One region of the Pseudomonas sp. H1_F01 genome, then DNA from elsewhere that is predicted to be linked to it. Evidence: predicted binding sites of a transcription regulator. Region 1 holds the regulator's gene; each other region holds the start of a gene.
The links. Region 1 encodes sigma-54, which starts transcription at its own class of promoters, with help from an activator protein. Its sites were predicted from a motif close to ANTGGCATNNANNTTGCTNT; they were not measured.
Positions count from the first base shown of each region.

Region 1 (6,861 bases):
CATTTGAGCAGGTAGCTGGAGATGTCCTGGTACATTTCTTCGACATCCGGCTGGGCGGCCAGGTAGTCGATCACCGGTTGGTCGAGCCCGGACTGCGCGCGCAATTCCGGCTTCCAATAAGGATTGGGCAGGCAACGCACGTCGAACACCAGGTCGGCATCGACGGGCATGCCACGCTTGAAACCGAACGACTCCACCAGGAACGCCGTGCCCGGCTCGGGTTGGTTGAGCAGGCGCAGCTTGATCGTGTCACGCAACTGATACAGGTTCAGGTGCGTGGTGTTGACCTTCAGGTCCGCCAGGTCGGCAATCGGCCCCAGTAGCTGGCTTTCATCCTCGATGGCTTCGGCCAGCGAACGGTTGGCGTTGCTCAGTGGGTGGCGCCGGCGGGTTTCGGAAAAACGCTTGAGCAGTGTCTCTTCATCGGCATCCAGGTACAGCACGTCACACTGGATATGCCGGCTGCGCACTTCCTCGAGCAGTTCAGGAAAACGCGACAGGTGGCTTGGCAGGTTGCGCGCATCGATGGACACCGCCACCAGCGGCTGCGCCAGCTCGGTGTGGATCAGGGCGCGCTCGGCCAGTTCCGGCAGCAGGCCGGCGGGCAAATTGTCGATGCAATAGTAGCCGCTGTCCTCAAGCACGTTGAGGGCCGTGCTTTTACCGGAGCCGGAGCGGCCACTGACAATGATCATGCGCATTTTTAATGACCGTTCTGCTCGTCCAGGACAACCTGGTACAAAGCTTCGTTACTCGGTGCGCTGCGCAGTTTTTCGCGCACTTCCTTGCGGTCCAGCATGCTGGCAATCTGGCGCAGCAGCTCAAGGTGCGCATCGGTCGCCGCTTCCGGTACCAGCAATACAAACAGCAGGTCGACCGGGGCGCCGTCGATGGCGTCGAAATCTATAGCGGTTTCAAGGTGCAACAGCGCGCTGATCGGCGCGGCACAACCCTTGAGACGGCAGTGGGGAATGGCGATGCCGTTGCCAAAACCGGTGGAACCGAGTTTTTCACGGGCAACCAATGCCTCGAAGACGTCCTGCATTTCCAGATCCGGTACCTCGCGGTGGATCAGGTTGGCAATGTGTTCGAGGGCTTTCTTCTTACTGCCGCCCGGCGCGTTCACCTGGGAACGGCCGGGGGTCAGGATGGTTTCTAGTCGGATCATGGATTGGGGGGGTTAACGACCGGTTGCGCCCTGGAGGAGGCTCTGGGTCTTTTCCTTATGCTTTTTGAGTTGGCGATCCAGCTTGTCGGTCAGCAGGTCAATCGCGGCATACATGTCTGTGTGCTCTGCGTTGGCAACCACTTCTCCGCCGGGGATATGCAGCGTGGCTTCGATTTTCTGCAGCAGCTTCTCGACGTTCATCGTGACTTGCACGTTGGTGATCTTGTCGAAATGCCTTTCCAATCGGTCGAGTTTTTCGCCGATGTAGGTGCGCAGGGGTTCGGTCACTTCCAGTTGGTGTCCACTGATGTTGACTTGCATACAGCTTCTCCTTCGTTGCCAGTGCATAAAGCGGCAGGCAGAAATGCCTGCCACTGGAACGCTGTGGCGTGGCCTGTTACATCAACCGCTTGCGTTCGCTCGAAGGCGCGATCCCTAGGGATTCGCGGTATTTGGCGACGGTACGGCGGGCCACCTGAATGCCTTGTGCCTCCAGTAAACCAGCGATCTTGCTGTCACTCAACGGCTTTTTCTGATTTTCCGCAGCTACCAGTTTTTTGATGATCGCGCGGATGGCCGTGGACGAGCATTCGCCGCCTTCGGAGGTGCTGACGTGGCTGGAGAAAAAGTATTTCAATTCATAGATACCCCGAGGGGTATGCATGAATTTCTGGGTGGTTACCCGGGAAATCGTCGACTCGTGCATGCCCACTGCCTCGGCAATGTCATGCAGGACCAACGGTTTCATCGCTTCATCGCCGTACTCCAGGAAGCCGCGCTGATGCTCGACGATCTGGGTGGCAACTTTCATCAGGGTTTCGTTGCGGCTTTGCAGGCTCTTGATGAACCAGCGCGCTTCCTGCAACTGGTTGCGCATGAAGGTGTTGTCGGCGCTGGTGTCGGCACGCTTCACAAAGCCGGCGTACTGGGCGTTGACCCGCAGCTTGGGCACCGACTCCTGGTTGAGCTCCACCAGCCAGCGATCATTGTGCTTGCGCACGATCACGTCGGGGACCACGTATTCGGGCTCGGTGGATTCGATCTGCGAGCCGGGGCGCGGGTTGAGGCTCTGCACCAGTTCGATGACCTGGCGCAGCTCATCTTCCTTGAGCTTCATGCGACGCATCAGTTGGCTGTAGTCGCGGCCGCCCAACAGGTCGATGTAATCGGTGACCAGTCGCTTGGCTTCGGCCAGCCATGGTGTCTTGGCGGACAACTGGCGCAGTTGCAGCAACAGGCACTCGCCCAGGTTGCGGGCACCGATGCCGGCCGGTTCGAACTGCTGGATGCGATGCAGGACGGCTTCGATCTCGTCCAGCTCGATGTCGAGCTCGGGGTCGAAGGCTTCCAGGATTTCTTCGAGGGTCTCGTCCAGGTAGCCCTGGTTGTTGATGCAGTCGATCAGGGTCACGGCGATCAGGCGATCGGTGTCGGACATTGGCGCCAGGTTCAACTGCCACAGCAGGTGGCTTTGCAGGCTTTCGCCAGCAGAGGTACGGGTGGTGAAGTCCCACTCGTCGTCATCGCTGCTCGGCAGGCTGCTGGCGCTGGTCTGGTAGACGTCTTCCCAGGCCGTGTCCACGGGTAGTTCGTTGGGGATGCGTTCGTTCCATTCGCCATCCTCGAGGTTGTCCACCGTCGGGGCGGTTTCCTGGTAGGCCGGTTCCGGGATTTCGGTGTTGGTCTTCTGCTCGACGTTGTCGGCCAGCGGATCGGTGTTGTCGAAGTCGTCGCCTTCTTCCTGGCGTTCGAGCATCGGATTGGACTCCAGGGCCTCCTGGATTTCCTGTTGCAGGTCCAGGGTCGACAATTGGAGCAGGCGGATGGCCTGTTGCAGCTGCGGTGTCATCGTCAGCTGCTGGCCCATTCTCAAGACTAGCGATGGTTTCATGGCAGGGGCTTAACACCTTATTAGCCGGCGCACATGCGCCATCCACTACAGGGCGCCGAGGCGCCAAACTTAAGCAAATTATATGCCTGAAACTGAAGTGTTTGCCTAGAGCGTCGCCATAATAAAATTAAACGACGCTCGGACAATTCGCCAGACACTTGTGCTTACAGGCGGAACTCATGGCCCAGATACACTTCCTTGACCAGGTCATTGGCCAGGATGGCTGCGGAGTCGCCTTCGGCGATCAGCTGGCCGTCGTTGACAATGTAGGCGGTTTCACAGATATCCAGCGTCTCGCGCACGTTGTGGTCGGTGATCAGCACGCCGATCCCCTTGGCCTTGAGGTGATGGATGATCTGCTTGATGTCGCCTACCGAGATCGGGTCCACGCCGGCGAACGGTTCGTCGAGCAGGATGAACTTCGGTGCGGTGGCCAGGGCGCGGGCGATTTCCACGCGACGCCGCTCGCCACCGGACAGGCTCATGCCCAGGTTGTCGCGAATGTGGCTGATGTGGAATTCCTGCAGCAGGCTTTCCAGTTCCTGGCGACGACCGGCCTTGTCGAGTTCCTTGCGGGTCTCGAGGATCGCCATGATGTTGTCGGCAACCGACAGTTTGCGGAAGATCGACGCTTCTTGCGGCAAATAGCCGATACCTGCCTTCGCCCGGCCGTGCATTGGCTGGTGGCTGACGTCCACGTCGTCGATCAGTACGCGACCCTGATCGGCCTGGACCAGGCCGACGATCATGTAGAAGCAGGTGGTCTTGCCCGCGCCGTTGGGGCCGAGCAGGCCGACGATCTGGCCGCTGTCGATGGACAGGCTGACATCACGCACGACTTGACGGCTCTTGTAGCTCTTGGCCAGGTGCTGAGCTTTCAGAGTTGCCATTACTGGGCCTTCTGCTCGTCGGTTTTCTTTTTCGGTTGGATCACCATGTCGATCCGCGGACGCGACTCGGTCACCTTGCTGCCGGTGGCGCGACCGGCGCTGGCCAGCTTCTTGACTGTGTCGTAGACGATTTTTTCGCCTTGGGTGACGTTGTTGTCCTTGTCGACGACCTTGGCGCGGTCGATCAGGACCACGCGATCCTGGGCGGCGTGGTACTGGATGGTTACCCCGTAGCCCTGCACTGGCTTGGTATCGCCTGCGGTTTGCAGTTGCTCGAAATAGGCCAGGTTGCCCACCGAAGTCACCACGTCGATGTCGCCGGACGGGGTGCGGGTGATGGTCACGGTATTGCCGGTGACCTTCATCGAGCCCTGGGTGATGATCACGTCGCCTTTATAGGTGGCGACGCCATTCTTGTCGTCGAGCTGGGCATCGTCGGCCTGGATGCGAATAGGCTGGTTGCGGTCGTCGGGAAGAGCCCAGGCGCTCGCGCTTCCCAGTGCTGCGCCCAGACTGAGCAAAATAGGGAGGGTTTTAGCGAGCTTCATACTGTCCTCTTACGTTCGATAGCAGGTGTATCCTGCTTTCCTTCAAATACGCTTTCATTCCCGTGCCGGTCGATACACCCCCGGCGCCGTCGATTCTAACGGGTTGCTCGGTCTGCGCATATTCTTGCTGTGGGAACACGGTCATGCGCGTGCTGGTGATGATGGTCGTACGGTTTTTTTCGTCGGTTCGGGCGACGCGCACCGAGTCGATCAGTTCCACTTCGGTACCGCCGGAATTGACTTCGGCGTGCTCGCTCTGCACATGCCACGGAAACTCGGTGCCGCGGAACATGTTCAGGTCGGGCTTCGTAACCAACGTAATGTCAGTGGCTTTTACGTGGTCGACCTTGTCGGACGTCATCTCGTATTGCACCTTGCCGTCGGGCAGGTACTGCAGGGTATGCGTGTTGGTCGCGTACCAGTCGATCTTTTCCTCGACCTGGGCCGCAGGCTGGTCGAGAAACCGTTCGGGGCTGATGTTCCAGTAGCCCACCGCAGCAAAAATCGCCGCGATACAGCCGAACACCACGATGGTGCGAATCTTCTTGCTCAGCATAAATGGCTCACAGGTACGCGGCGTTGGCCGCTTCGAGGCGGCCCTGGGCGCGCAGGATCAGTTCACAGAATTCGCGGGCCGCACCTTCGCCGCCTCGCGCCGTGGTGACGCCGTGGGCGTGCTCGCGGACGAAACTGGCCGCGTTGGCGACCGCCATGCCCAGGCCGACCCGGCGAATCACCGGCAGGTCTGGCAGGTCGTCACCGAGGTAGGCCACCTGTTCATAGTTTAGGTTGAGTTGACCCAGAAGCTCGTCCAGCACCACCAGCTTGTCTTCGCGCCCCTGGTAAAGGTGCGGGATGCCGAGGTTCTTCGCGCGCCGCTCGACCACCGGGGTCTTGCGGCCGCTGATGATAGCGGTCTGCACGCCGGCGGCCATCAACATCTTGATGCCTTGGCCGTCGAGGGTGTTGAACGTCTTGAACTCGCTGCCGTCTTCGAGGAAGTACAGGCGGCCGTCGGTCAGCACGCCGTCCACGTCGAAAACCGCCAGCTTGATGGCTTGGCCGCGTTGCAACAGGTCTGTGTTCATTTACATGACTCCCGCACGCAGAAGATCGTGCATGTTCAGGGCGCCCACCGGACGGTCTTCGTCGTCGACGACCACCAGGGCGCTGATCTTGTGGTCTTCCATGATTTTCAGGGCCTCGGCGGCGAGCATCTCGGCGCGGGCGGTCTTGCCGTGGGGCGTCATGACTTGCTCGATGGTCGCACTGTGGATGTCGATGGTGCGGTCCAGGGTGCGGCGCAGATCGCCGTCGGTGAAGATTCCCGCGAGCTTGCCGTCGACCTCCAGGACCACCGTCATGCCCAGCCCCTTGCGGGTCATTTCCATGAGCGCGTCCTTGAGCAGCGTGCCGCGCAGCACTTGTGGCAACTCCTGGCCAGCGTGCATCACGTTTTCGACTTTCAGCAGCAGGCGACGGCCGAGGGCGCCACCGGGATGGGAAAAGGCGAAATCTTCCGCGGTGAAGCCCCGGGCTTCCAGCAGCGCCACGGCCAGGGCGTCGCCCATGACCAGGGCCGCGGTGGTGGAGGAGGTCGGTGCCAGGTTCAGCGGGCAGGCTTCGTGTTCGACATGAACATTGAGGTTCACTTCGGCGGCCTTGGCCAGCGGCGAGTCCGGGTTGCCGGTCATGCTGATCAACTGGATGCCCAGGCGCTTGATCAGCGGCAGCAGCGTGATGATCTCATTGGTGGAGCCGGAGTTGGACAGGGCCAGGATGACGTCGTCCCGGGTGATCATGCCCATGTCCCCGTGGCTGGCTTCGGCCGGATGGACAAAAAAGGCCGTGGTGCCGGTGCTGGCGAGGGTGGCGGCGATCTTGTTGCCGATGTGCCCGGACTTGCCCATGCCGACCACGACCACGCGGCCTTTGCTGGCCAGAATCATCTCGCAGGCGCGTACGAAATCAGCGTCGATTTGGGGCAGCAAGCCTTGCACGGCTTCGAGCTCGAGGCGGATGGTACGTTGTGCCGATTGAATCAGGTCGCTGGATTGGCTCATGTCAGAAATCGTATAGCCCGATGAAAAGGCGGCGATTATAGCGGCAATGAACAATTCCCTCACGTAAGTTCGTCATGCTTTGTTCGAGGGGCCGCAAGGTTCGACATAAAATGTGGCTTTTTACCTTAAACCAGGCTTAACAGGCGGGGCGTTGGCCTTGGGCGCTTGGCTGTTGCAGTGATATAGTTCGCCGCCGGTTCGTGTGCCCGGCGGTACCGGCGCTTGTCGGCTGCCCTGGGCATTCGAATGTGAGGCTGCATCGCAAGGAGTTTAGATGAGTGCCGACAACGCCTACGCGGTC
Region 1 covers NZ_CP162823.1:5,748,346-5,755,206, reverse strand. The annotation lists gene rapZ (RNase adapter RapZ) at 1-701, opposite strand, end outside; gene ptsN (PTS IIA-like nitrogen regulatory protein PtsN) at 704-1,168, opposite strand; gene hpf (ribosome hibernation-promoting factor, HPF/YfiA family) at 1,181-1,489, opposite strand; gene AB4O09_RS26120 (RNA polymerase factor sigma-54) at 1,566-3,059, opposite strand; gene lptB (LPS export ABC transporter ATP-binding protein) at 3,224-3,949, opposite strand; gene lptA (lipopolysaccharide transport periplasmic protein LptA) at 3,949-4,497, opposite strand; gene lptC (LPS export ABC transporter periplasmic protein LptC) at 4,484-5,053, opposite strand; gene AB4O09_RS26100 (KdsC family phosphatase) at 5,061-5,585, opposite strand; gene AB4O09_RS26095 (KpsF/GutQ family sugar-phosphate isomerase) at 5,586-6,560, opposite strand; gene AB4O09_RS26090 (ATP-binding cassette domain-containing protein) at 6,835-6,861, shown strand, end outside.

Region 2 (6,861 bases), 3.1 Mb from region 1:
CGGGTAAGGTGGTACAGTCCAGGCGTGAGCCGCTCTTGCCGTCGATGTTCGGTGAGAAACCCGGTCCCTTTCAGCTCAATGGCCGTTTGTTGAGCAATGAAATGCAGCTGCCACTGCGCAGCCCGGAGCGCCACGAGGTGGAAGGCGCGGCGCTGGACTTCGAATTCAAGCAATAAACCTTCGGCAGGCCTGCGGTTCGTCGCTGACCATTCGGTCATCTCGCCGTGGGCAAAAAAACACGCAGACGGTAATTTAAAACGAGTGTTTTAGCCGTTACTCTGTGTTCTGTTACTAACCATTACTGTCGTGAGGATGTTGTCGTCATGAAATGCCGTGAAGGCTGTGGCGCCTGTTGCATCGCCCCTTCCATCAGCTCACCTATCCCTGGCATGCCCCAAGGCAAACCGGCGGGAGAACGTTGCGCGCAATTGTCGGTCGATAACCTGTGCCGGATCTTCGGCCAGCCGGAGCGTCCGGCAGTGTGCTCGGCGTTCGAAGCCGACATCGAGGTTTGCGGCAGCAGCAGTGAAGAGGCCATCCGACTGATCGGTTGGTGGGAGCAAATCACGGCAGCGTAATGAGTCAATGAACGGATCCTAACTGAACGAACTTGGACAATAAGGAAAAGAACTATGGGTTCGCTGCATCGTATGGCTGTGTTGTGTGGGTTGACCGTGTTGCTGGCAGCGGCCACCGCTCAGGCAGAGGACTGGCAGGTTGCCAAGGAGAAGGACGGTATCAAGGTTTCCCTCAGTGAGGTGACGGGCTCCAAATACAAGGCCTACCGTGGCGTGACGGTGATGAAAACCACCATGGCCAAGCTGCGGGCCCTGCAGGAAGACGTTCCCGGTGCCTGCGCTTGGATTCATGAATGCAAGAGCCAGAAACTGCTCAAGCACGAAGGCAATCAGAGCTGGACCTACACCCAGTTCAACACGCCATGGCCGGTGACGTCCCGGGACTCGGTGCTTGAAGTTACCACCGAAGAGGGCGCTGATGGCAGCCTGACCCGCAAGCTCAAGGGCGTGCCGAAATACCTGCCTGAAGAGCAAGGTTTCGTGCGGGTGACCCAGGTCGACGGCTTCTGGAAGTTCACGCCAAAGGGCGCTGACCAGATCGAAGTGACCTACCAGGTCCATACCGAACCAGGGGGTGACGTGCCGTCCTGGCTGGCGAACAAGTTCGTGGTGGATGCGCCGTTCAACACCTTGAAAGCCCTGAAGGAACGCGCCGAAAACTGATCGGCCACGGCTGCACTGCAAGAGACCGCCCCGGAGGCGGTCTTTTCATGTGTGCCGTCCAGACGCCCGGCGGAACGATTGTCCGGCCCTCAATGTCGAGATAGAGGTAAGCCAGGCCCTGAATTGATCAAGGAGACACCGATGCAAAAGTGGGAAATCACTTTCGTGGATGATCATGGCGAAGCCATCGCCGAGCAGTTCGACTACGAGCAGGAGCCTACGATGGAGCAGGCTGCACAACTGATTCGCGAAAAATTGCTGCCCGTGCCCGCCCAACTGGACCTCAACGACCTGGAAGGTCGCACCGAAGATCCCACCGTCAAGAACCTCAAGTCCCAGCACAGCATTGAAATCATCAGCATTACACCGATTTCATGAAACGGTGCCTGGTCTCGCTTGGCAGCGGCTGCCACTTGCGGCTACTCTGCAATTGAGATCAGCGAAAGGATCGCGAAGGTCCGGTCTTGTCAGCTACATGCTTGTGTCCCGACGGCCATTTGATGCCGTACCGCTTGCAGCCTGAGGGCTTCACGCACGGGAAGACGGAAAGTCTATCCATTGGTTTCAGGAGGACGTTTCATGAGCACAGCCTATCAAGAAGACATCAGCACCAGCGTGTTGCGCCGCATGAAAGAAGGCGGTTTCGATTTTTCCCGATTCCATCCCATTGAGTTCTACGCCATTTTCCCGGACGAGGAGCGGGCGCGCAGGGCGGCAGGTCATTTTCGGGGAGAATCGTTGAACGCGCAGATCAGTGCACGGGACGATGGGGTTTGGTCGTTGGAACTGAGCCGGGTGATGTACGCCACCTACGATGACATTGGCGACTTCGAGCAAGACTTTGAGGCAGTCGTCGAACCCTTGGGTGGTGTGATCGAGGGCTGGGGTGTCAAGCAAGAGATCCGGCGCCTGCAGGCCTGACAGTTACTCACCGCAACCACAGCAACGGCTGACCTTTAGTGTCGGCCGTTTTCATGTGCGCGTAGCAATGAATGAGCATCTGAAGCACCGCCATCGCGAGCAAGCTCGCTCCCACAGGGGGCAGACAATCCATTGTGGGAGCGAGCTTGCTCGCGATGGCGGCCGCACAATCAACATCATTACCCGCTGACACACCGCAATCACTTCCCCAGGTTTTGTACCTAACTGTATCCAGATCAAGCCGCGTCGTTTTTCCGTGACTATGCTCAGCAGAGCGACGCCCCTGCGTCGCAATGAAGCGGGGGACAGCGGGGTGGGGGCATTTGTTGCACTAGAAAAGTGCGCGGCCTGTCAGAGGAGAATCCAACCCGTTGATCATAAAGCGTTTATGCCGATGGCACGGGGCTTGCGAAGCCTTGCTGCCAGGGTGACAAGGAGTACGGCATGATCCGCAGCGGTTTTGATGAAATGTACGATGCCAACGGCCAGGTCCGCCCGCATTACCAGGCGTTTGCCCGCTGGCTGGCTGAAACGCCTGATGAGCTGCTGGCGCAACGCAGGCGCGAAGCCGACCTGTTGTTTCATCGTGCTGGCATTACGTTCACGCTCTACGGCGACGAGCAGGGGACAGAGCGCCTGATCCCTTTCGACACGATCCCGCGCAGCATCCCGGCCAGTGAATGGCGGGTGGTCGAACGTGGCTGCATCCAGCGGGTCAAGGCGCTGAACATGTTCCTGGCCGATCTCTACCACGAACAACGGATCATCCGGGCCGGGATCATTCCCGCCGAACAGGTGCTGGCCAACGAGCAGTACCAACTGGCGATGCAAGGGCTGGATCTGCACCGTGACATCTACGCGCACATTTGCGGTGTCGACCTGGTGCGCGACGGTGACGGCACGTACTACGTGCTCGAAGACAATCTTCGTACGCCCAGCGGCGTCAGCTACATGCTCGAAGACCGCAAGATGATGATGCGCCTGTTCCCCGAACTGTTCGCCGCCCAGCGCATCGCCCCCATCGACCATTATCCGAACCTGCTGCTCGATACCCTGAAAAGCTCCAGCCCGCTGGACGATCCCAGTGTCGTGGTGCTCACGCCAGGGCGTTTCAACAGCGCGTTCTTCGAGCACGCGTTCCTGGCCCGGGAGATGGGCGTGGAATTGGTGGAAGGCGCCGACCTGTTCGTGCGCGATGACAAAGTGTTCATGCGCACCACCGACGGCCCGAAAGCGGTGGATGTGATCTACCGTCGCCTCGACGATGCGTTCCTCGATCCACTGGCCTTCAATCCGGACTCGATGCTCGGGGTGCCGGGCCTGTTGTCGTCCTACCGTTCCGGCAACGTGGTGCTGGCCAATGCCATCGGCACGGGCGTGGCGGACGACAAGTCGGTGTACCCGTTCGTCACCGACATGATCCGTTTTTACCTGGACGAAGAGCCGATCCTGAAGAACGTTCCTACATGGCAATGTCGTAATCCTGCCGAGCTGTCCCACGTGTTGGCGAATCTTCCCGACCTGGTGGTCAAGGAAACCCAGGGTTCCGGCGGTTATGGAATGCTGGTGGGGCCGGCCGCGACGACGGCGCAGATCGATGCCTTCCGCGAACGGATCAAGGCCAAGCCGCACGCCTACATCGCTCAGCCGACGCTGTCGCTCTCGACCTGCCCGACCTTTGTCGAAAACGGTATCGCCCCGCGCCACATCGACTTGCGGCCGTTTGTGCTCGCTGGCCGTGAGACCCGCGTGGTGCCTGGCGGGCTGACACGGGTGGCGCTGCGCGAAGGTTCCCTGGTGGTGAATTCATCCCAGGGCGGTGGGACCAAGGACACTTGGGTAGTCGAGGATTGAGGAGCTGCCATGCTGAGTAGAACCGCCTCGGACCTGTACTGGATGTCGCGCTACCTGGAGCGCGCGGAGAACCTCGCACGGATGCTCGACGTCAGCTATTCGTTGTCACTGATGCCCCAGGACGGTCGTGGCGACGGCCTGCACGAGCTGGCCATGCCATTGCTGATCACCGGCACGCTGGATGATTACCGGGAGCGACACGGCGAGCTGCACGCCGAGCGCCTGCTGCATTTCTTTGCCCTGGAAGCGGCCAACCCGGCCAGTATCTACAGTTGCCTCGGCGCCGCGCGAGCCAGTGCCCACGCGGTACGTGGGCGAATCACCGCCGACATGTGGGAAAACATCAACGCCACCTGGCTGGAAATTCGCGGTATCGCCGAGCAGGGCTTGAATCGCTACGGCATGAGCCGTTTCTGTGAGTGGATCAAGGAGCGATCCCACCTGTTTCGTGGTGCAACCTACGGCACCATCATGCGCAACGACGCGTTCCGCTTCATTCGCCTGGGGACCTTTATCGAAAGGGCCGACAACACCCTGCGCTTGCTCGACGCCCGCTACGAAATGGCCGGCGACCAGGCCGACACGGTCAGCGATGGCACGGCCCACGCGTATTACCAATGGAGCGCCTTGTTGCGGGCCTTGTCGTCCTTCGAGGCCTACACCGAGATCTACCGTGACGCCCCGGGCGCTCGCCATGTGGCTGAGTTGCTGCTGTTGCGCGCCGATGTGCCGCGTTCGCTGCGCGCCTGTACCGAAGAAATCAACCAGATCCTCGCGAGCCTGCCGGGCACCAACGGTCGGCAGGCACAACGGCTGGCGGCGGAAATGGACGCACGCCTGCGCTACACCGGCATCAATGAAATCCTCGACGGGGGCCTGCATGCCTGGCTCACCGAATTCATCCCACTGGTCCGTGAACTGGGCAATGCCATTCACAGTTCCTACCTGGAGGTCATATGAGACTCTCGATCAGCCATGAAACGGCCTACCACTATGAAGATCAGGTGCGCGCCAGCATCCAGTACCTGCGCCTGACGCCCCACGACAGCGAACGCCAGCATGTGTTGAGCTGGCAACTGGATTTGCCCCGGCCGGTGCGGGCGCAGCTGGATCCGTTCGGTAACATCCTTCACGTACTGACCCTGGACGAACCCCACGAAACGGTCATCATCGGTGCCCGCGGACAGGTGGACATCGATCCGTTGCGCGAAGCCGAGCACGAGAGCCAATCGGCGCTGCCGTTCCTGCGCTTCACCCGGCTGACCGAGGCGGACGAGGCCCTTCGCACCTTCGCCGCGCAGCAATGCCAGCAGCGTCGCGATCGCACGGCGCTGATCGACCTGATGCACGGGCTGAACCAGCACATGATCTACACCCCTGGCACCACTGAGGTCGAGACCAGTGCGGCGCAAGCTTTTGCCGGTCGTAGCGGGGTGTGCCAGGATCACACCCACGCCTTCCTGGCCTGCGCCCGTAGCCTGGGGGTGCCGGCGCGGTATGTCTCGGGGTATCTGTTCAGCGAAGAGAGCGAACACCTGGCAAGCCATGCCTGGGCGGAGGCCTGGCTTGACGACGCCTGGTACAGCTTCGATGTGACCAACCAACTGGCTCGTCCGGAGCGCCACCTGAAGCTGGCTGTGGGCCTGGATTACCTGGACGCCTGCCCGGTGCGTGGCATGCGCCGCGGCGGTGGTTGCGAGCAGATGCATGCCAAGCTGGTCGTGCCTGCTGCACCGGTGATCACGGTGCAACAACAATAACCTTCCGACGAGGGCGCTTCTGTGGCGAGGGGATTTATCCCCGCTGGCTGCAAAGCAGCCCCAAAACAGACAACTCAATCCGTCTGGCACACTGAGGAGTCTGGGTTCAGGGCCGCTTCGCGCCCCAGTGGGGATAAATCCCCTCGCCACAAAAAAAGCGATCTCACGGGGCCAATGGCTGCTTGCGTCCCGCCATATGCTTCAAATAACCCACCAGCAAATCCAGCTCCGAATCCGGCAGCACCGCTGCCGAGAACCCGGGCATCTTGCCCTGGGGCCAGCGACGCAGTGCTTGCGGGTCGCGAATGTAGCGCTTGAGGAAATCCCCGGAGAAGTATTCGGTCGGGTTGAAAGGGATGTTCAGGTCCGGGCCGAACTGCGCATCACCCGCGCCATTGAGCCGATGGCACGCCAGGCAATTTTTCTGGAACAGCTCGAAACCTTTATTGACCGGGTCGTCCTTGGCCAGGTTGGGCGCCGGCAGCAGGGCCGGGAAGCGTTCGGCCACGGCCGACAGGCGCTTGATGGTCGCCACCGCGTAGGGCCATTGCTCCGGGCTGATGTGGCCAGCCTGCGGATCGGTCCAGACCAGGTAGAAAGGCCCGGCGCTGTGCTTGCCTTCCCCCAGCGGCGGCCAGGGCTTGGCCGGGTCCTCGATCGCCAGCCACGCTCGGGCGCCACTCTTGTTGAGTAACGGCGCCGCAGGCATTTCGGCAGCGAAGCCGTCCAGGGCAACGGCTTGCAGGTGGTCGTCCGCCTGGATGCCCGTCAATAGAGCCGTCAGCGGCACGGCTCGATAGCTCATGGGTTTCTTGTAGGAAACGTCATCAGCGATCTGGACCGTTTGAGCGTCCGGGTGCTTGAGCAGTTCTTCGGTTTGCCAGGTGCGCGTGCCCGCGCCCAACTCCAGCACCAGTTGCGCGGCATAAAGGGGCGTGCTGAGCAGCAACGCCCCGAACACAATAAGAGCTTTCAAGTCGATCGCCTTCCATGTCGAGGGGTGCCGCAAAGGTTGGCACAGCCATCGCGGCTCGAACAGAGAACCCGTCACATTTTTTGGCGACACAACTAACGGATGATGCAGA
Region 2 covers NZ_CP162823.1:2,147,390-2,154,250, forward strand. The annotation lists gene AB4O09_RS09940 (hypothetical protein) at 1-176, shown strand, start outside; gene AB4O09_RS09945 (YkgJ family cysteine cluster protein) at 324-578, shown strand; gene AB4O09_RS09950 (START domain-containing protein) at 633-1,241, shown strand; gene AB4O09_RS09955 (hypothetical protein) at 1,383-1,619, shown strand; gene AB4O09_RS09960 (ribonuclease E inhibitor RraB) at 1,821-2,162, shown strand; gene AB4O09_RS09965 (circularly permuted type 2 ATP-grasp protein) at 2,607-4,016, shown strand; gene AB4O09_RS09970 (alpha-E domain-containing protein) at 4,026-4,976, shown strand; gene AB4O09_RS09975 (transglutaminase family protein) at 4,973-5,776, shown strand; gene AB4O09_RS09980 (c-type cytochrome) at 5,940-6,752, opposite strand.
Region 2: AB4O09_RS09965 (circularly permuted type 2 ATP-grasp protein) is a predicted target of sigma-54. The motif match lies at 2,556-2,575, and genes of this name have one in related genera.

Region 3 (6,861 bases), 640 kb from region 1:
GTTCGGGCTGGCTGGGGATTGGCGTTCGATACTGTTGAGCGGCGGCAACTCCACCGTCTGGGCTGGTACGCCTTGGGGCGGCTGGTTGCTGTAGGCGGTGTTGCCGTCGGCGTCGGTGTACTTGTAGATCTGCGCGGCGGCGGGCAGTGCCAACAACAGGATGATTGGAAAACCACGACCCATGGAAAATCGACCGAAAACTAAAAGTGATGGGTTGCAGCATAGGTCAGGGAGGGTGATTGACCCAAGTTGTTGCACATAACCCCTGTGGGAGCGAGCTTGCTCGCGATAGCGGTATGTCAGTCACTGAGATGTTGGCTGAGCCGGCCCCTTCGCGAGCAAGCCCGCTCCCACAGGGGATCAGCTGTGAACACAAATCTTGTGCCCGATGCAGAACCACTGTGGGAGCGAGCCTGCTCGCGAAAGCGGTGTGTCAGACGCTGAGATGTTGAATGTAAAGGCCTCATCGCGAGCAGGCTCGCTCCCACAAGGGGAGGTGGGGTGCCTCAGGATTTTGTGGAGATACACAGCTCTCCGGTCGCTCGGATCAGGGCGAGGCGGTGCACCGGGTGCTGCTTGTTGTGGTGGGTGGCCCGGGCCAGCCATTGCGGGCACTGCGGGTCGGTGCGGTAGGGGGCGAAATCGGCCAGTTGTTGCAGCAGGCGTTTTTGCAGTCGATCGAGTTGCGGGCGGATCTGTCCCACCAGGTCCGGGCGTGGGAGGTCCGGGGCCTTGCCTTCCAGGGCCCAGTCGGACAGGTTGATGTACTGCACCATTTTGTTGGCTTCTATCTGGGCGGCGAAAAACGCTTCCACGGTTTCGCCACTCAGCTTGTAGGCCGGTGCCTGGGCAACGGCGGCAGCAATGACTTCACGCTCGCGCTGACGGTCTTCTACCGGTTTATGGCTGTCCCATTTGCTCAACGCCACTTGATCGCCAAGGGCCAGGCGTTCGCCAATGGCGTTAAGCAACGGGGTAAGGGCCTCAGGGGCGGGAGCCGAGGCGGCTTCGGCGGTGGAGGCCAGCAGTGCGGCAGACAGGGCAAGGCAGAGCTTGAAGCGCAAAGTCATGGGCAATCTCGTCTTCTATGGGGGAGCGACGAGGCATCATGCACGTAACCTGCGCCCATAAAAAAGGCCTCCCGAAGGAGGCCTCTCTTTATTCACGCCGTGCGTGGCGGCGTTTACTGGATCAGCAGCTGTAGTACAGCTCGTATTCCAGTGGGTGTACAAAGGTGCGAACCTTGATTTCTTCTTCGCTTTTCAGTGCGATGTAAGCGTCGATGAAGTCATCGCTGAATACGCCGCCCTTGGTCAGGAAGGCACGGCCCTTGTCCAGCTCTTCCAGGGCTTCTTTCAGGCTGCCACACACCTGTGGGATTTCCTTGGCCTCTTCAGGCGGCAGGTCATACAGGTTTTTGTCAGCGGCATCGCCAGGGTGGATCTTGTTCTGGATACCGTCCAGACCGGCCATCATCAGTGCAGCGAAGGCCAGGTACGGGTTGGCAGCCGGATCCGGGAAGCGTGCTTCGATACGGCGGGCTTTAGGGCTGTTCACGTAAGGAATACGGATCGAGGCGGAACGGTTGCGAGCCGAGTAGGCCAGCATGACCGGGGCTTCGAAGCCTGGTACCAGACGCTTGTAGGAGTTGGTCGACGGGTTGGTGAAGCCGTTCAGGGCCTTACCGTGCTTGATGATACCGCCGATGAAGTACAGGGCGGTGTCCGACAGGCCGGCATAGCCTTCGCCTGCGAAGGTGTTCTTGCCGTCTTTGGAGATCGACATGTGAACGTGCATGCCCGAACCGTTGTCGCCGTACAGTGGCTTCGGCATGAAGGTCGCGGTGCGACCGTAGGCGTCGGCAACGTTGTGTACGCAGTACTTCAGGGTCTGGACTTCGTCAGCCTTCTTGACCAGCGTGTTGAACTTCACGCCGATTTCGTTCTGGCCGGCAGTTGCCACTTCGTGGTGGTGAACTTCGACGGTCTGGCCCATCTCTTCCAGTGCGTTGCACATGGAGGTACGGATCTCGTGGTCGTGGTCGAACGGTGGAACCGGGAAGTAGCCGCCCTTGATGCCTGGACGGTGGCCTTTGTTGCCGCCTTCCACGTCCTGGTCGGACATCCACGAACCTTGTTCGGAGAAGATCTTGAACATGGAGCCGGAGATATCGGACTTGAATTTGACCGAGTCGAAGATGAAGAACTCAGGCTCAGGACCGAAGAAAGCGGTATCACCGATACCGGTGGACTTCAGGTATTCCTCGGCGCGGTGGGCGATGGCGCGTGGGTCGCGGTCATAGCCTTGCATGGTCGAAGGTTCGATGATGTCGCAGACCAGGATCAGGGTCGGCTCTTCGGTGAACGGGTCCAGGACGGCAGTTTCGTCGTCCGGCATCAGGATCATGTCGGAGGCTTCGATGCCTTTCCAGCCGGAGATGGAGGAACCGTCGAACATTTTCCCGATTTCAAAGAATTCGTCGTCCAGCGCATCACGGGCCGGCATGGTCACGTGATGTTGAGTACCTTTGGTGTCAGTGAAGCGCAGATCAATCCACTTGACGTCATGATCTTTGATGAGTTGAACCGACTTCGACATATGTCCTCCGGGTGGCTTCGGGCGGGTAGTGGAGTGCCCTTAGATATGGGTGATGCCGGCGCGAATACTCTGCCATGGCAACCTGCCTCACAAGGGAGCAAATTGCATGCCAGTGCCCCAGCATGGGTTTTTTGCACCAAATCCACGCTTTTAAAGGCGTAAATCAAAGATTGTCAGACAATAACGCACTGCAATGTGGCGTCGTCAATCGATAATGACCTGTTTTGGTGCATGTAAAACCATCTGCACATAAACTGGTTAAACCTTGAGCAATTTCCGCTATAATCCGCGCCCCCCTTTTTCGGCTGGCCGTTCGCGCGCTGTTTTCATGAAACTAATCGTAAAAGTCTTCCCCGAGATCACCATCAAGAGCCGCCCGGTACGGATGCGTTTCATCCGCCAGTTGGCCAAGAACATCCGTGCCGTGCTCCGAGACCTGGACCCGGCCGTGGTGGTGAATGGCGTGTGGGACAACCTCGAGCTGGAAACCCGTGTCAGCGAACCCAAGGTCCTGAAGGAAATGACCGAGCGCCTGAGCTGCATGCCGGGCATCGCGCATTTCCTGCAAGTCGATGAATACCCGCTGGGGGATTTCGATGACATCCTCGCCAAGTGCATGCTCCATTATGGTGATGCCCTGGCCGGCAAGATTTTTTCGGTGCGCTGCAAGCGTGCCGGCAAGCACCCGTTCAGTTCGATGGATGTGGAGAAGTATGTCGGCAGCCAGTTGCGTCGACAGTGCGGCGCGGCCGGTATTTCGCTGAAAGACCCGCAGATCGAAGTGCGCATCGAAATTCGCGACCAGCGGCTGTTCGTGATCCACAGCCAGCACAACAGCATCGGCGGTTATCCGCTGGGTTCGCTGGAGCAGACCCTGGTGCTGATGTCCGGCGGTTTCGACTCCACGGTGGCCGCTTACCAGATCATGCGTCGCGGCTTGATGAGCCATTTCTGCTTCTTCAACCTCGGCGGGCGTGCCCATGAACTGGGCGTGATGGAAGTGGCGCACTTCATCTGGAAGAAGTACGGCAGCTCCCAACGCGTGTTATTTGTGAGTGTGCCGTTCGAAGAAGTCCTGGGCGAGATTCTCGGCAAAGTCGATAACAGTCATATGGGCGTCATTTTGAAGCGTATGATGTTGCGCGCCGCTTCACGAATTGCCGACCGCCTGCAAATCGATGCGCTGGTGACCGGCGAGGCGATCTCCCAGGTGTCGAGCCAGACGCTGCCGAACCTGTCGGTGATCGACTGCGTGACCGAGAAACTGGTCTTGCGGCCGCTGATTGCCAGCCACAAGCAGGACATCATCGACCAGGCCAATGAAATCGGCACCGCCGAGTTTGCCCGGCACATGCCGGAATACTGCGGCGTCATCTCGGTCAATCCGAAGACGGCGGCCAAGCGCGGGCGGGTGGAACACGAAGAGAAAGAATTCGACATGGCGGTGCTCGAGCGTGCGCTCGAAAACGCCAGGCTGGTGCCAATCGATCGAGTCATCGATGAGTTGGGCCAGGACATTCAGATTGAAGAAGTCGGCGAAGCGCTGGCCGGTCAGATCATCATCGACATCCGTCACCCGGACGACGCTGAAGACGACCCGCTGAGTATCGCCGGCATCGAGGTAAAAACGATGCCGTTCTATGCCGTGAACGCGCGTTTCAAGGAACTGGACCCTACTCGCCAGTACCTGCTGTATTGCGACAAAGGCGTGATGAGTCGCCTGCATGCCCACCATTTGCTCAGTGAGGGGCATGCCAATGTGCGCGTTTATCGACCGAGCTAAGTGCCCGGGGCTGTTTGCCTGTGGCCTGCGTCACCGGCCCCCCGACGCCGCCGACAGGCTGTAACGGCCTTGTCGGACTCAACGTAAATCGCTGCCACGACCTGTCAGCACACCGAATCCTCTGATCGAGATACACAAGTGATCGAAAATCTACGCAACATCGCCATCATTGCTCACGTTGACCATGGTAAGACCACCCTGGTAGACAAACTCTTGCGTCAATCCGGCACTCTGGAGCGCAACGAGCTCAACGACGAGCGCGTGATGGACTCCAACGACCAGGAAAAAGAGCGTGGTATTACCATCCTGGCGAAAAACACCGCCATCAACTGGAATGGCTACCACATCAACATCGTGGACACCCCGGGCCACGCCGACTTCGGTGGTGAAGTAGAGCGCGTGATGTCGATGGTTGACTCCGTGCTGCTGCTGGTTGATGCCCAGGACGGCCCTATGCCGCAAACCCGCTTCGTGACCAAGAAGGCTTTCGAAGCCGGCCTGCGTCCGATCGTGGTCATCAACAAGGTTGACCGTCCAGGCGCGCGTCCGGACTGGGTTCTGGACCAGATCTTCGACCTGTTCGACAACCTGGGTGCCACCGAAGAACAGCTGGACTTCAAAGTCGTCTACGCCTCGGCCCTGAACGGCATTGCCGGTCTGGACCACACCGCCATGGCTGAAGACATGACCCCGCTGTACCAGTCGATCGTCGACGACGTACCAGCGCCGAAAGTCGACCGTGACGGCCCGTTCCAGATGCAGATCTCGGCACTGGACTACAACAGCTTCCTGGGTGTTATCGGTGTTGGCCGTATCGCCCGTGGTCGCATCAAGCCGAACACCCCGGTGGTTGCCATCGACGCCGACGGCAAGAAGCGCAACGGTCGTATCCTCAAGCTGATGGGTCACCACGGCCTGCACCGCATCGACGTTGAAGAAGCAGCTGCCGGCGACATCGTCTGCATCAGCGGCTTCGAGCAACTGTTCATCTCCGACACCCTGTGCGACCCACTGAACGTCGAAGCGATGAAGCCGTTGACCGTCGACGAGCCAACCGTTTCCATGACCTTCCAGGTCAACGACTCGCCATTCTGCGGTAAAGAAGGCAAGTTCGTGACCAGCCGTAACATCAAGGAGCGCCTGGACAAAGAGCTGCTCTACAACGTTGCCCTGCGCGTTGAAGAAGGCGACTCGGCCGACAAGTTCAAGGTCTCCGGCCGTGGTGAGCTGCACCTCTCGGTGCTGATCGAAACCATGCGTCGCGAAGGCTTCGAAATGGGTGTGGGCCGTCCTGAAGTGATCATCCGCATGGTTGATGGCGTCAAGCACGAACCGTACGAAAACGTGACCATCGACCTGCCGGAAGAATCCCAGGGCGCGATCATGGAGCAAATGGGCCTGCGTAAGGGCGACCTGACCAACATGGTTCCGGATGGCAAGGGCCGTGTGCGCCTTGAGTACAACATCCCGGCTCGTGGCCTGATCGGTTTCCGTAACGAGTTCCTGACCCTGACCTCCGGTGGCGGCATCCTGACTTCGATCTTCGATCGTTACGACGTGATGAAGTCCGGCGACATGTCCGGCCGTCAGAACGGTGTCCTGGTATCGGTTGCGACCGGCAAGGCACTGACCTACTCGCTGGAAACCCTGCAAGCGCGCGGCAAGCTGTTCGTCGAGCACGGCCAGGATATCTACGAAGGTCAAATCGTTGGCTTGAACAGCCGCGACAACGACCTGGGCGTGAACCCAACCAAAGGCAAGAAGCTCGACAACATGCGTGCTTCGGGCAAGGACGAAACCATCGCCCTGGTTCCGCCGGTCAAGTTCACCCTGGAGCAAGCGCTGGAGTTCGTGCAGGAAGACGAACTGTGTGAAGTGACGCCTAAGTCGATTCGCCTGCGTAAGAAAATCCTTGGCGAAAGCGAGCGTACCCGCGCTGCCAAGAAAAGCGGCAACTGAGTTTCGACTTAGTTAGCAGCTAAAAAAACGCCCCCGGTCGTGAGATCGGGGGCGTTTTTTTATGCCTGGGGTTTGTGTGTCGCTTGTCAGGGCTCTATCGCGAGCAGGCTCGCTCCCACAGTGGATCTTCAGTGGATACAGACCTCGTGTGGGAGCGAGCTTGCTCGCGATAACGGTGGTTCAGACACAGCTGAACCATCAGTCGATCAGAATTTGTCCAACGTCCGTGGATTACGCTCGCGCTCCACTTCCTTGGGCTTGTAGGCGCAATACCCCGGCCGTGGTCCAACCCGCGGATGGTTGCGGCAGGTGTCCGGGCGTTTCTCGTAAATGGTGCACAACCGGCTCTTGCGGTCCAGATAAAGGCAATCGTTGTTGCTCATGCGCTGGAGCGTGAAGATTTCCGACTTCTGGTTGTAGCGCTCGACGATCCCTTCCTTTTGCAGGCGCTTGGCGATGTTCTTCGGCGGGTCGCCCAGTTCGAACTCATCGACGATGCCGATGCGGATCAGGTCCTTGAT
Region 3 covers NZ_CP162823.1:6,388,978-6,395,838, reverse strand. The annotation lists gene AB4O09_RS28730 (DUF4124 domain-containing protein) at 1-183, opposite strand, end outside; gene AB4O09_RS28725 (chorismate mutase) at 507-1,070, opposite strand; gene glnA (type I glutamate--ammonia ligase) at 1,192-2,598, opposite strand; gene thiI (tRNA uracil 4-sulfurtransferase ThiI) at 2,927-4,381, shown strand; gene typA (translational GTPase TypA) at 4,520-6,340, shown strand; gene AB4O09_RS28705 (YkgJ family cysteine cluster protein) at 6,547-6,861, opposite strand, start outside.
Region 3: glnA (type I glutamate--ammonia ligase) is a predicted target of sigma-54. The motif match lies at 2,693-2,712, and genes of this name have one in related genera.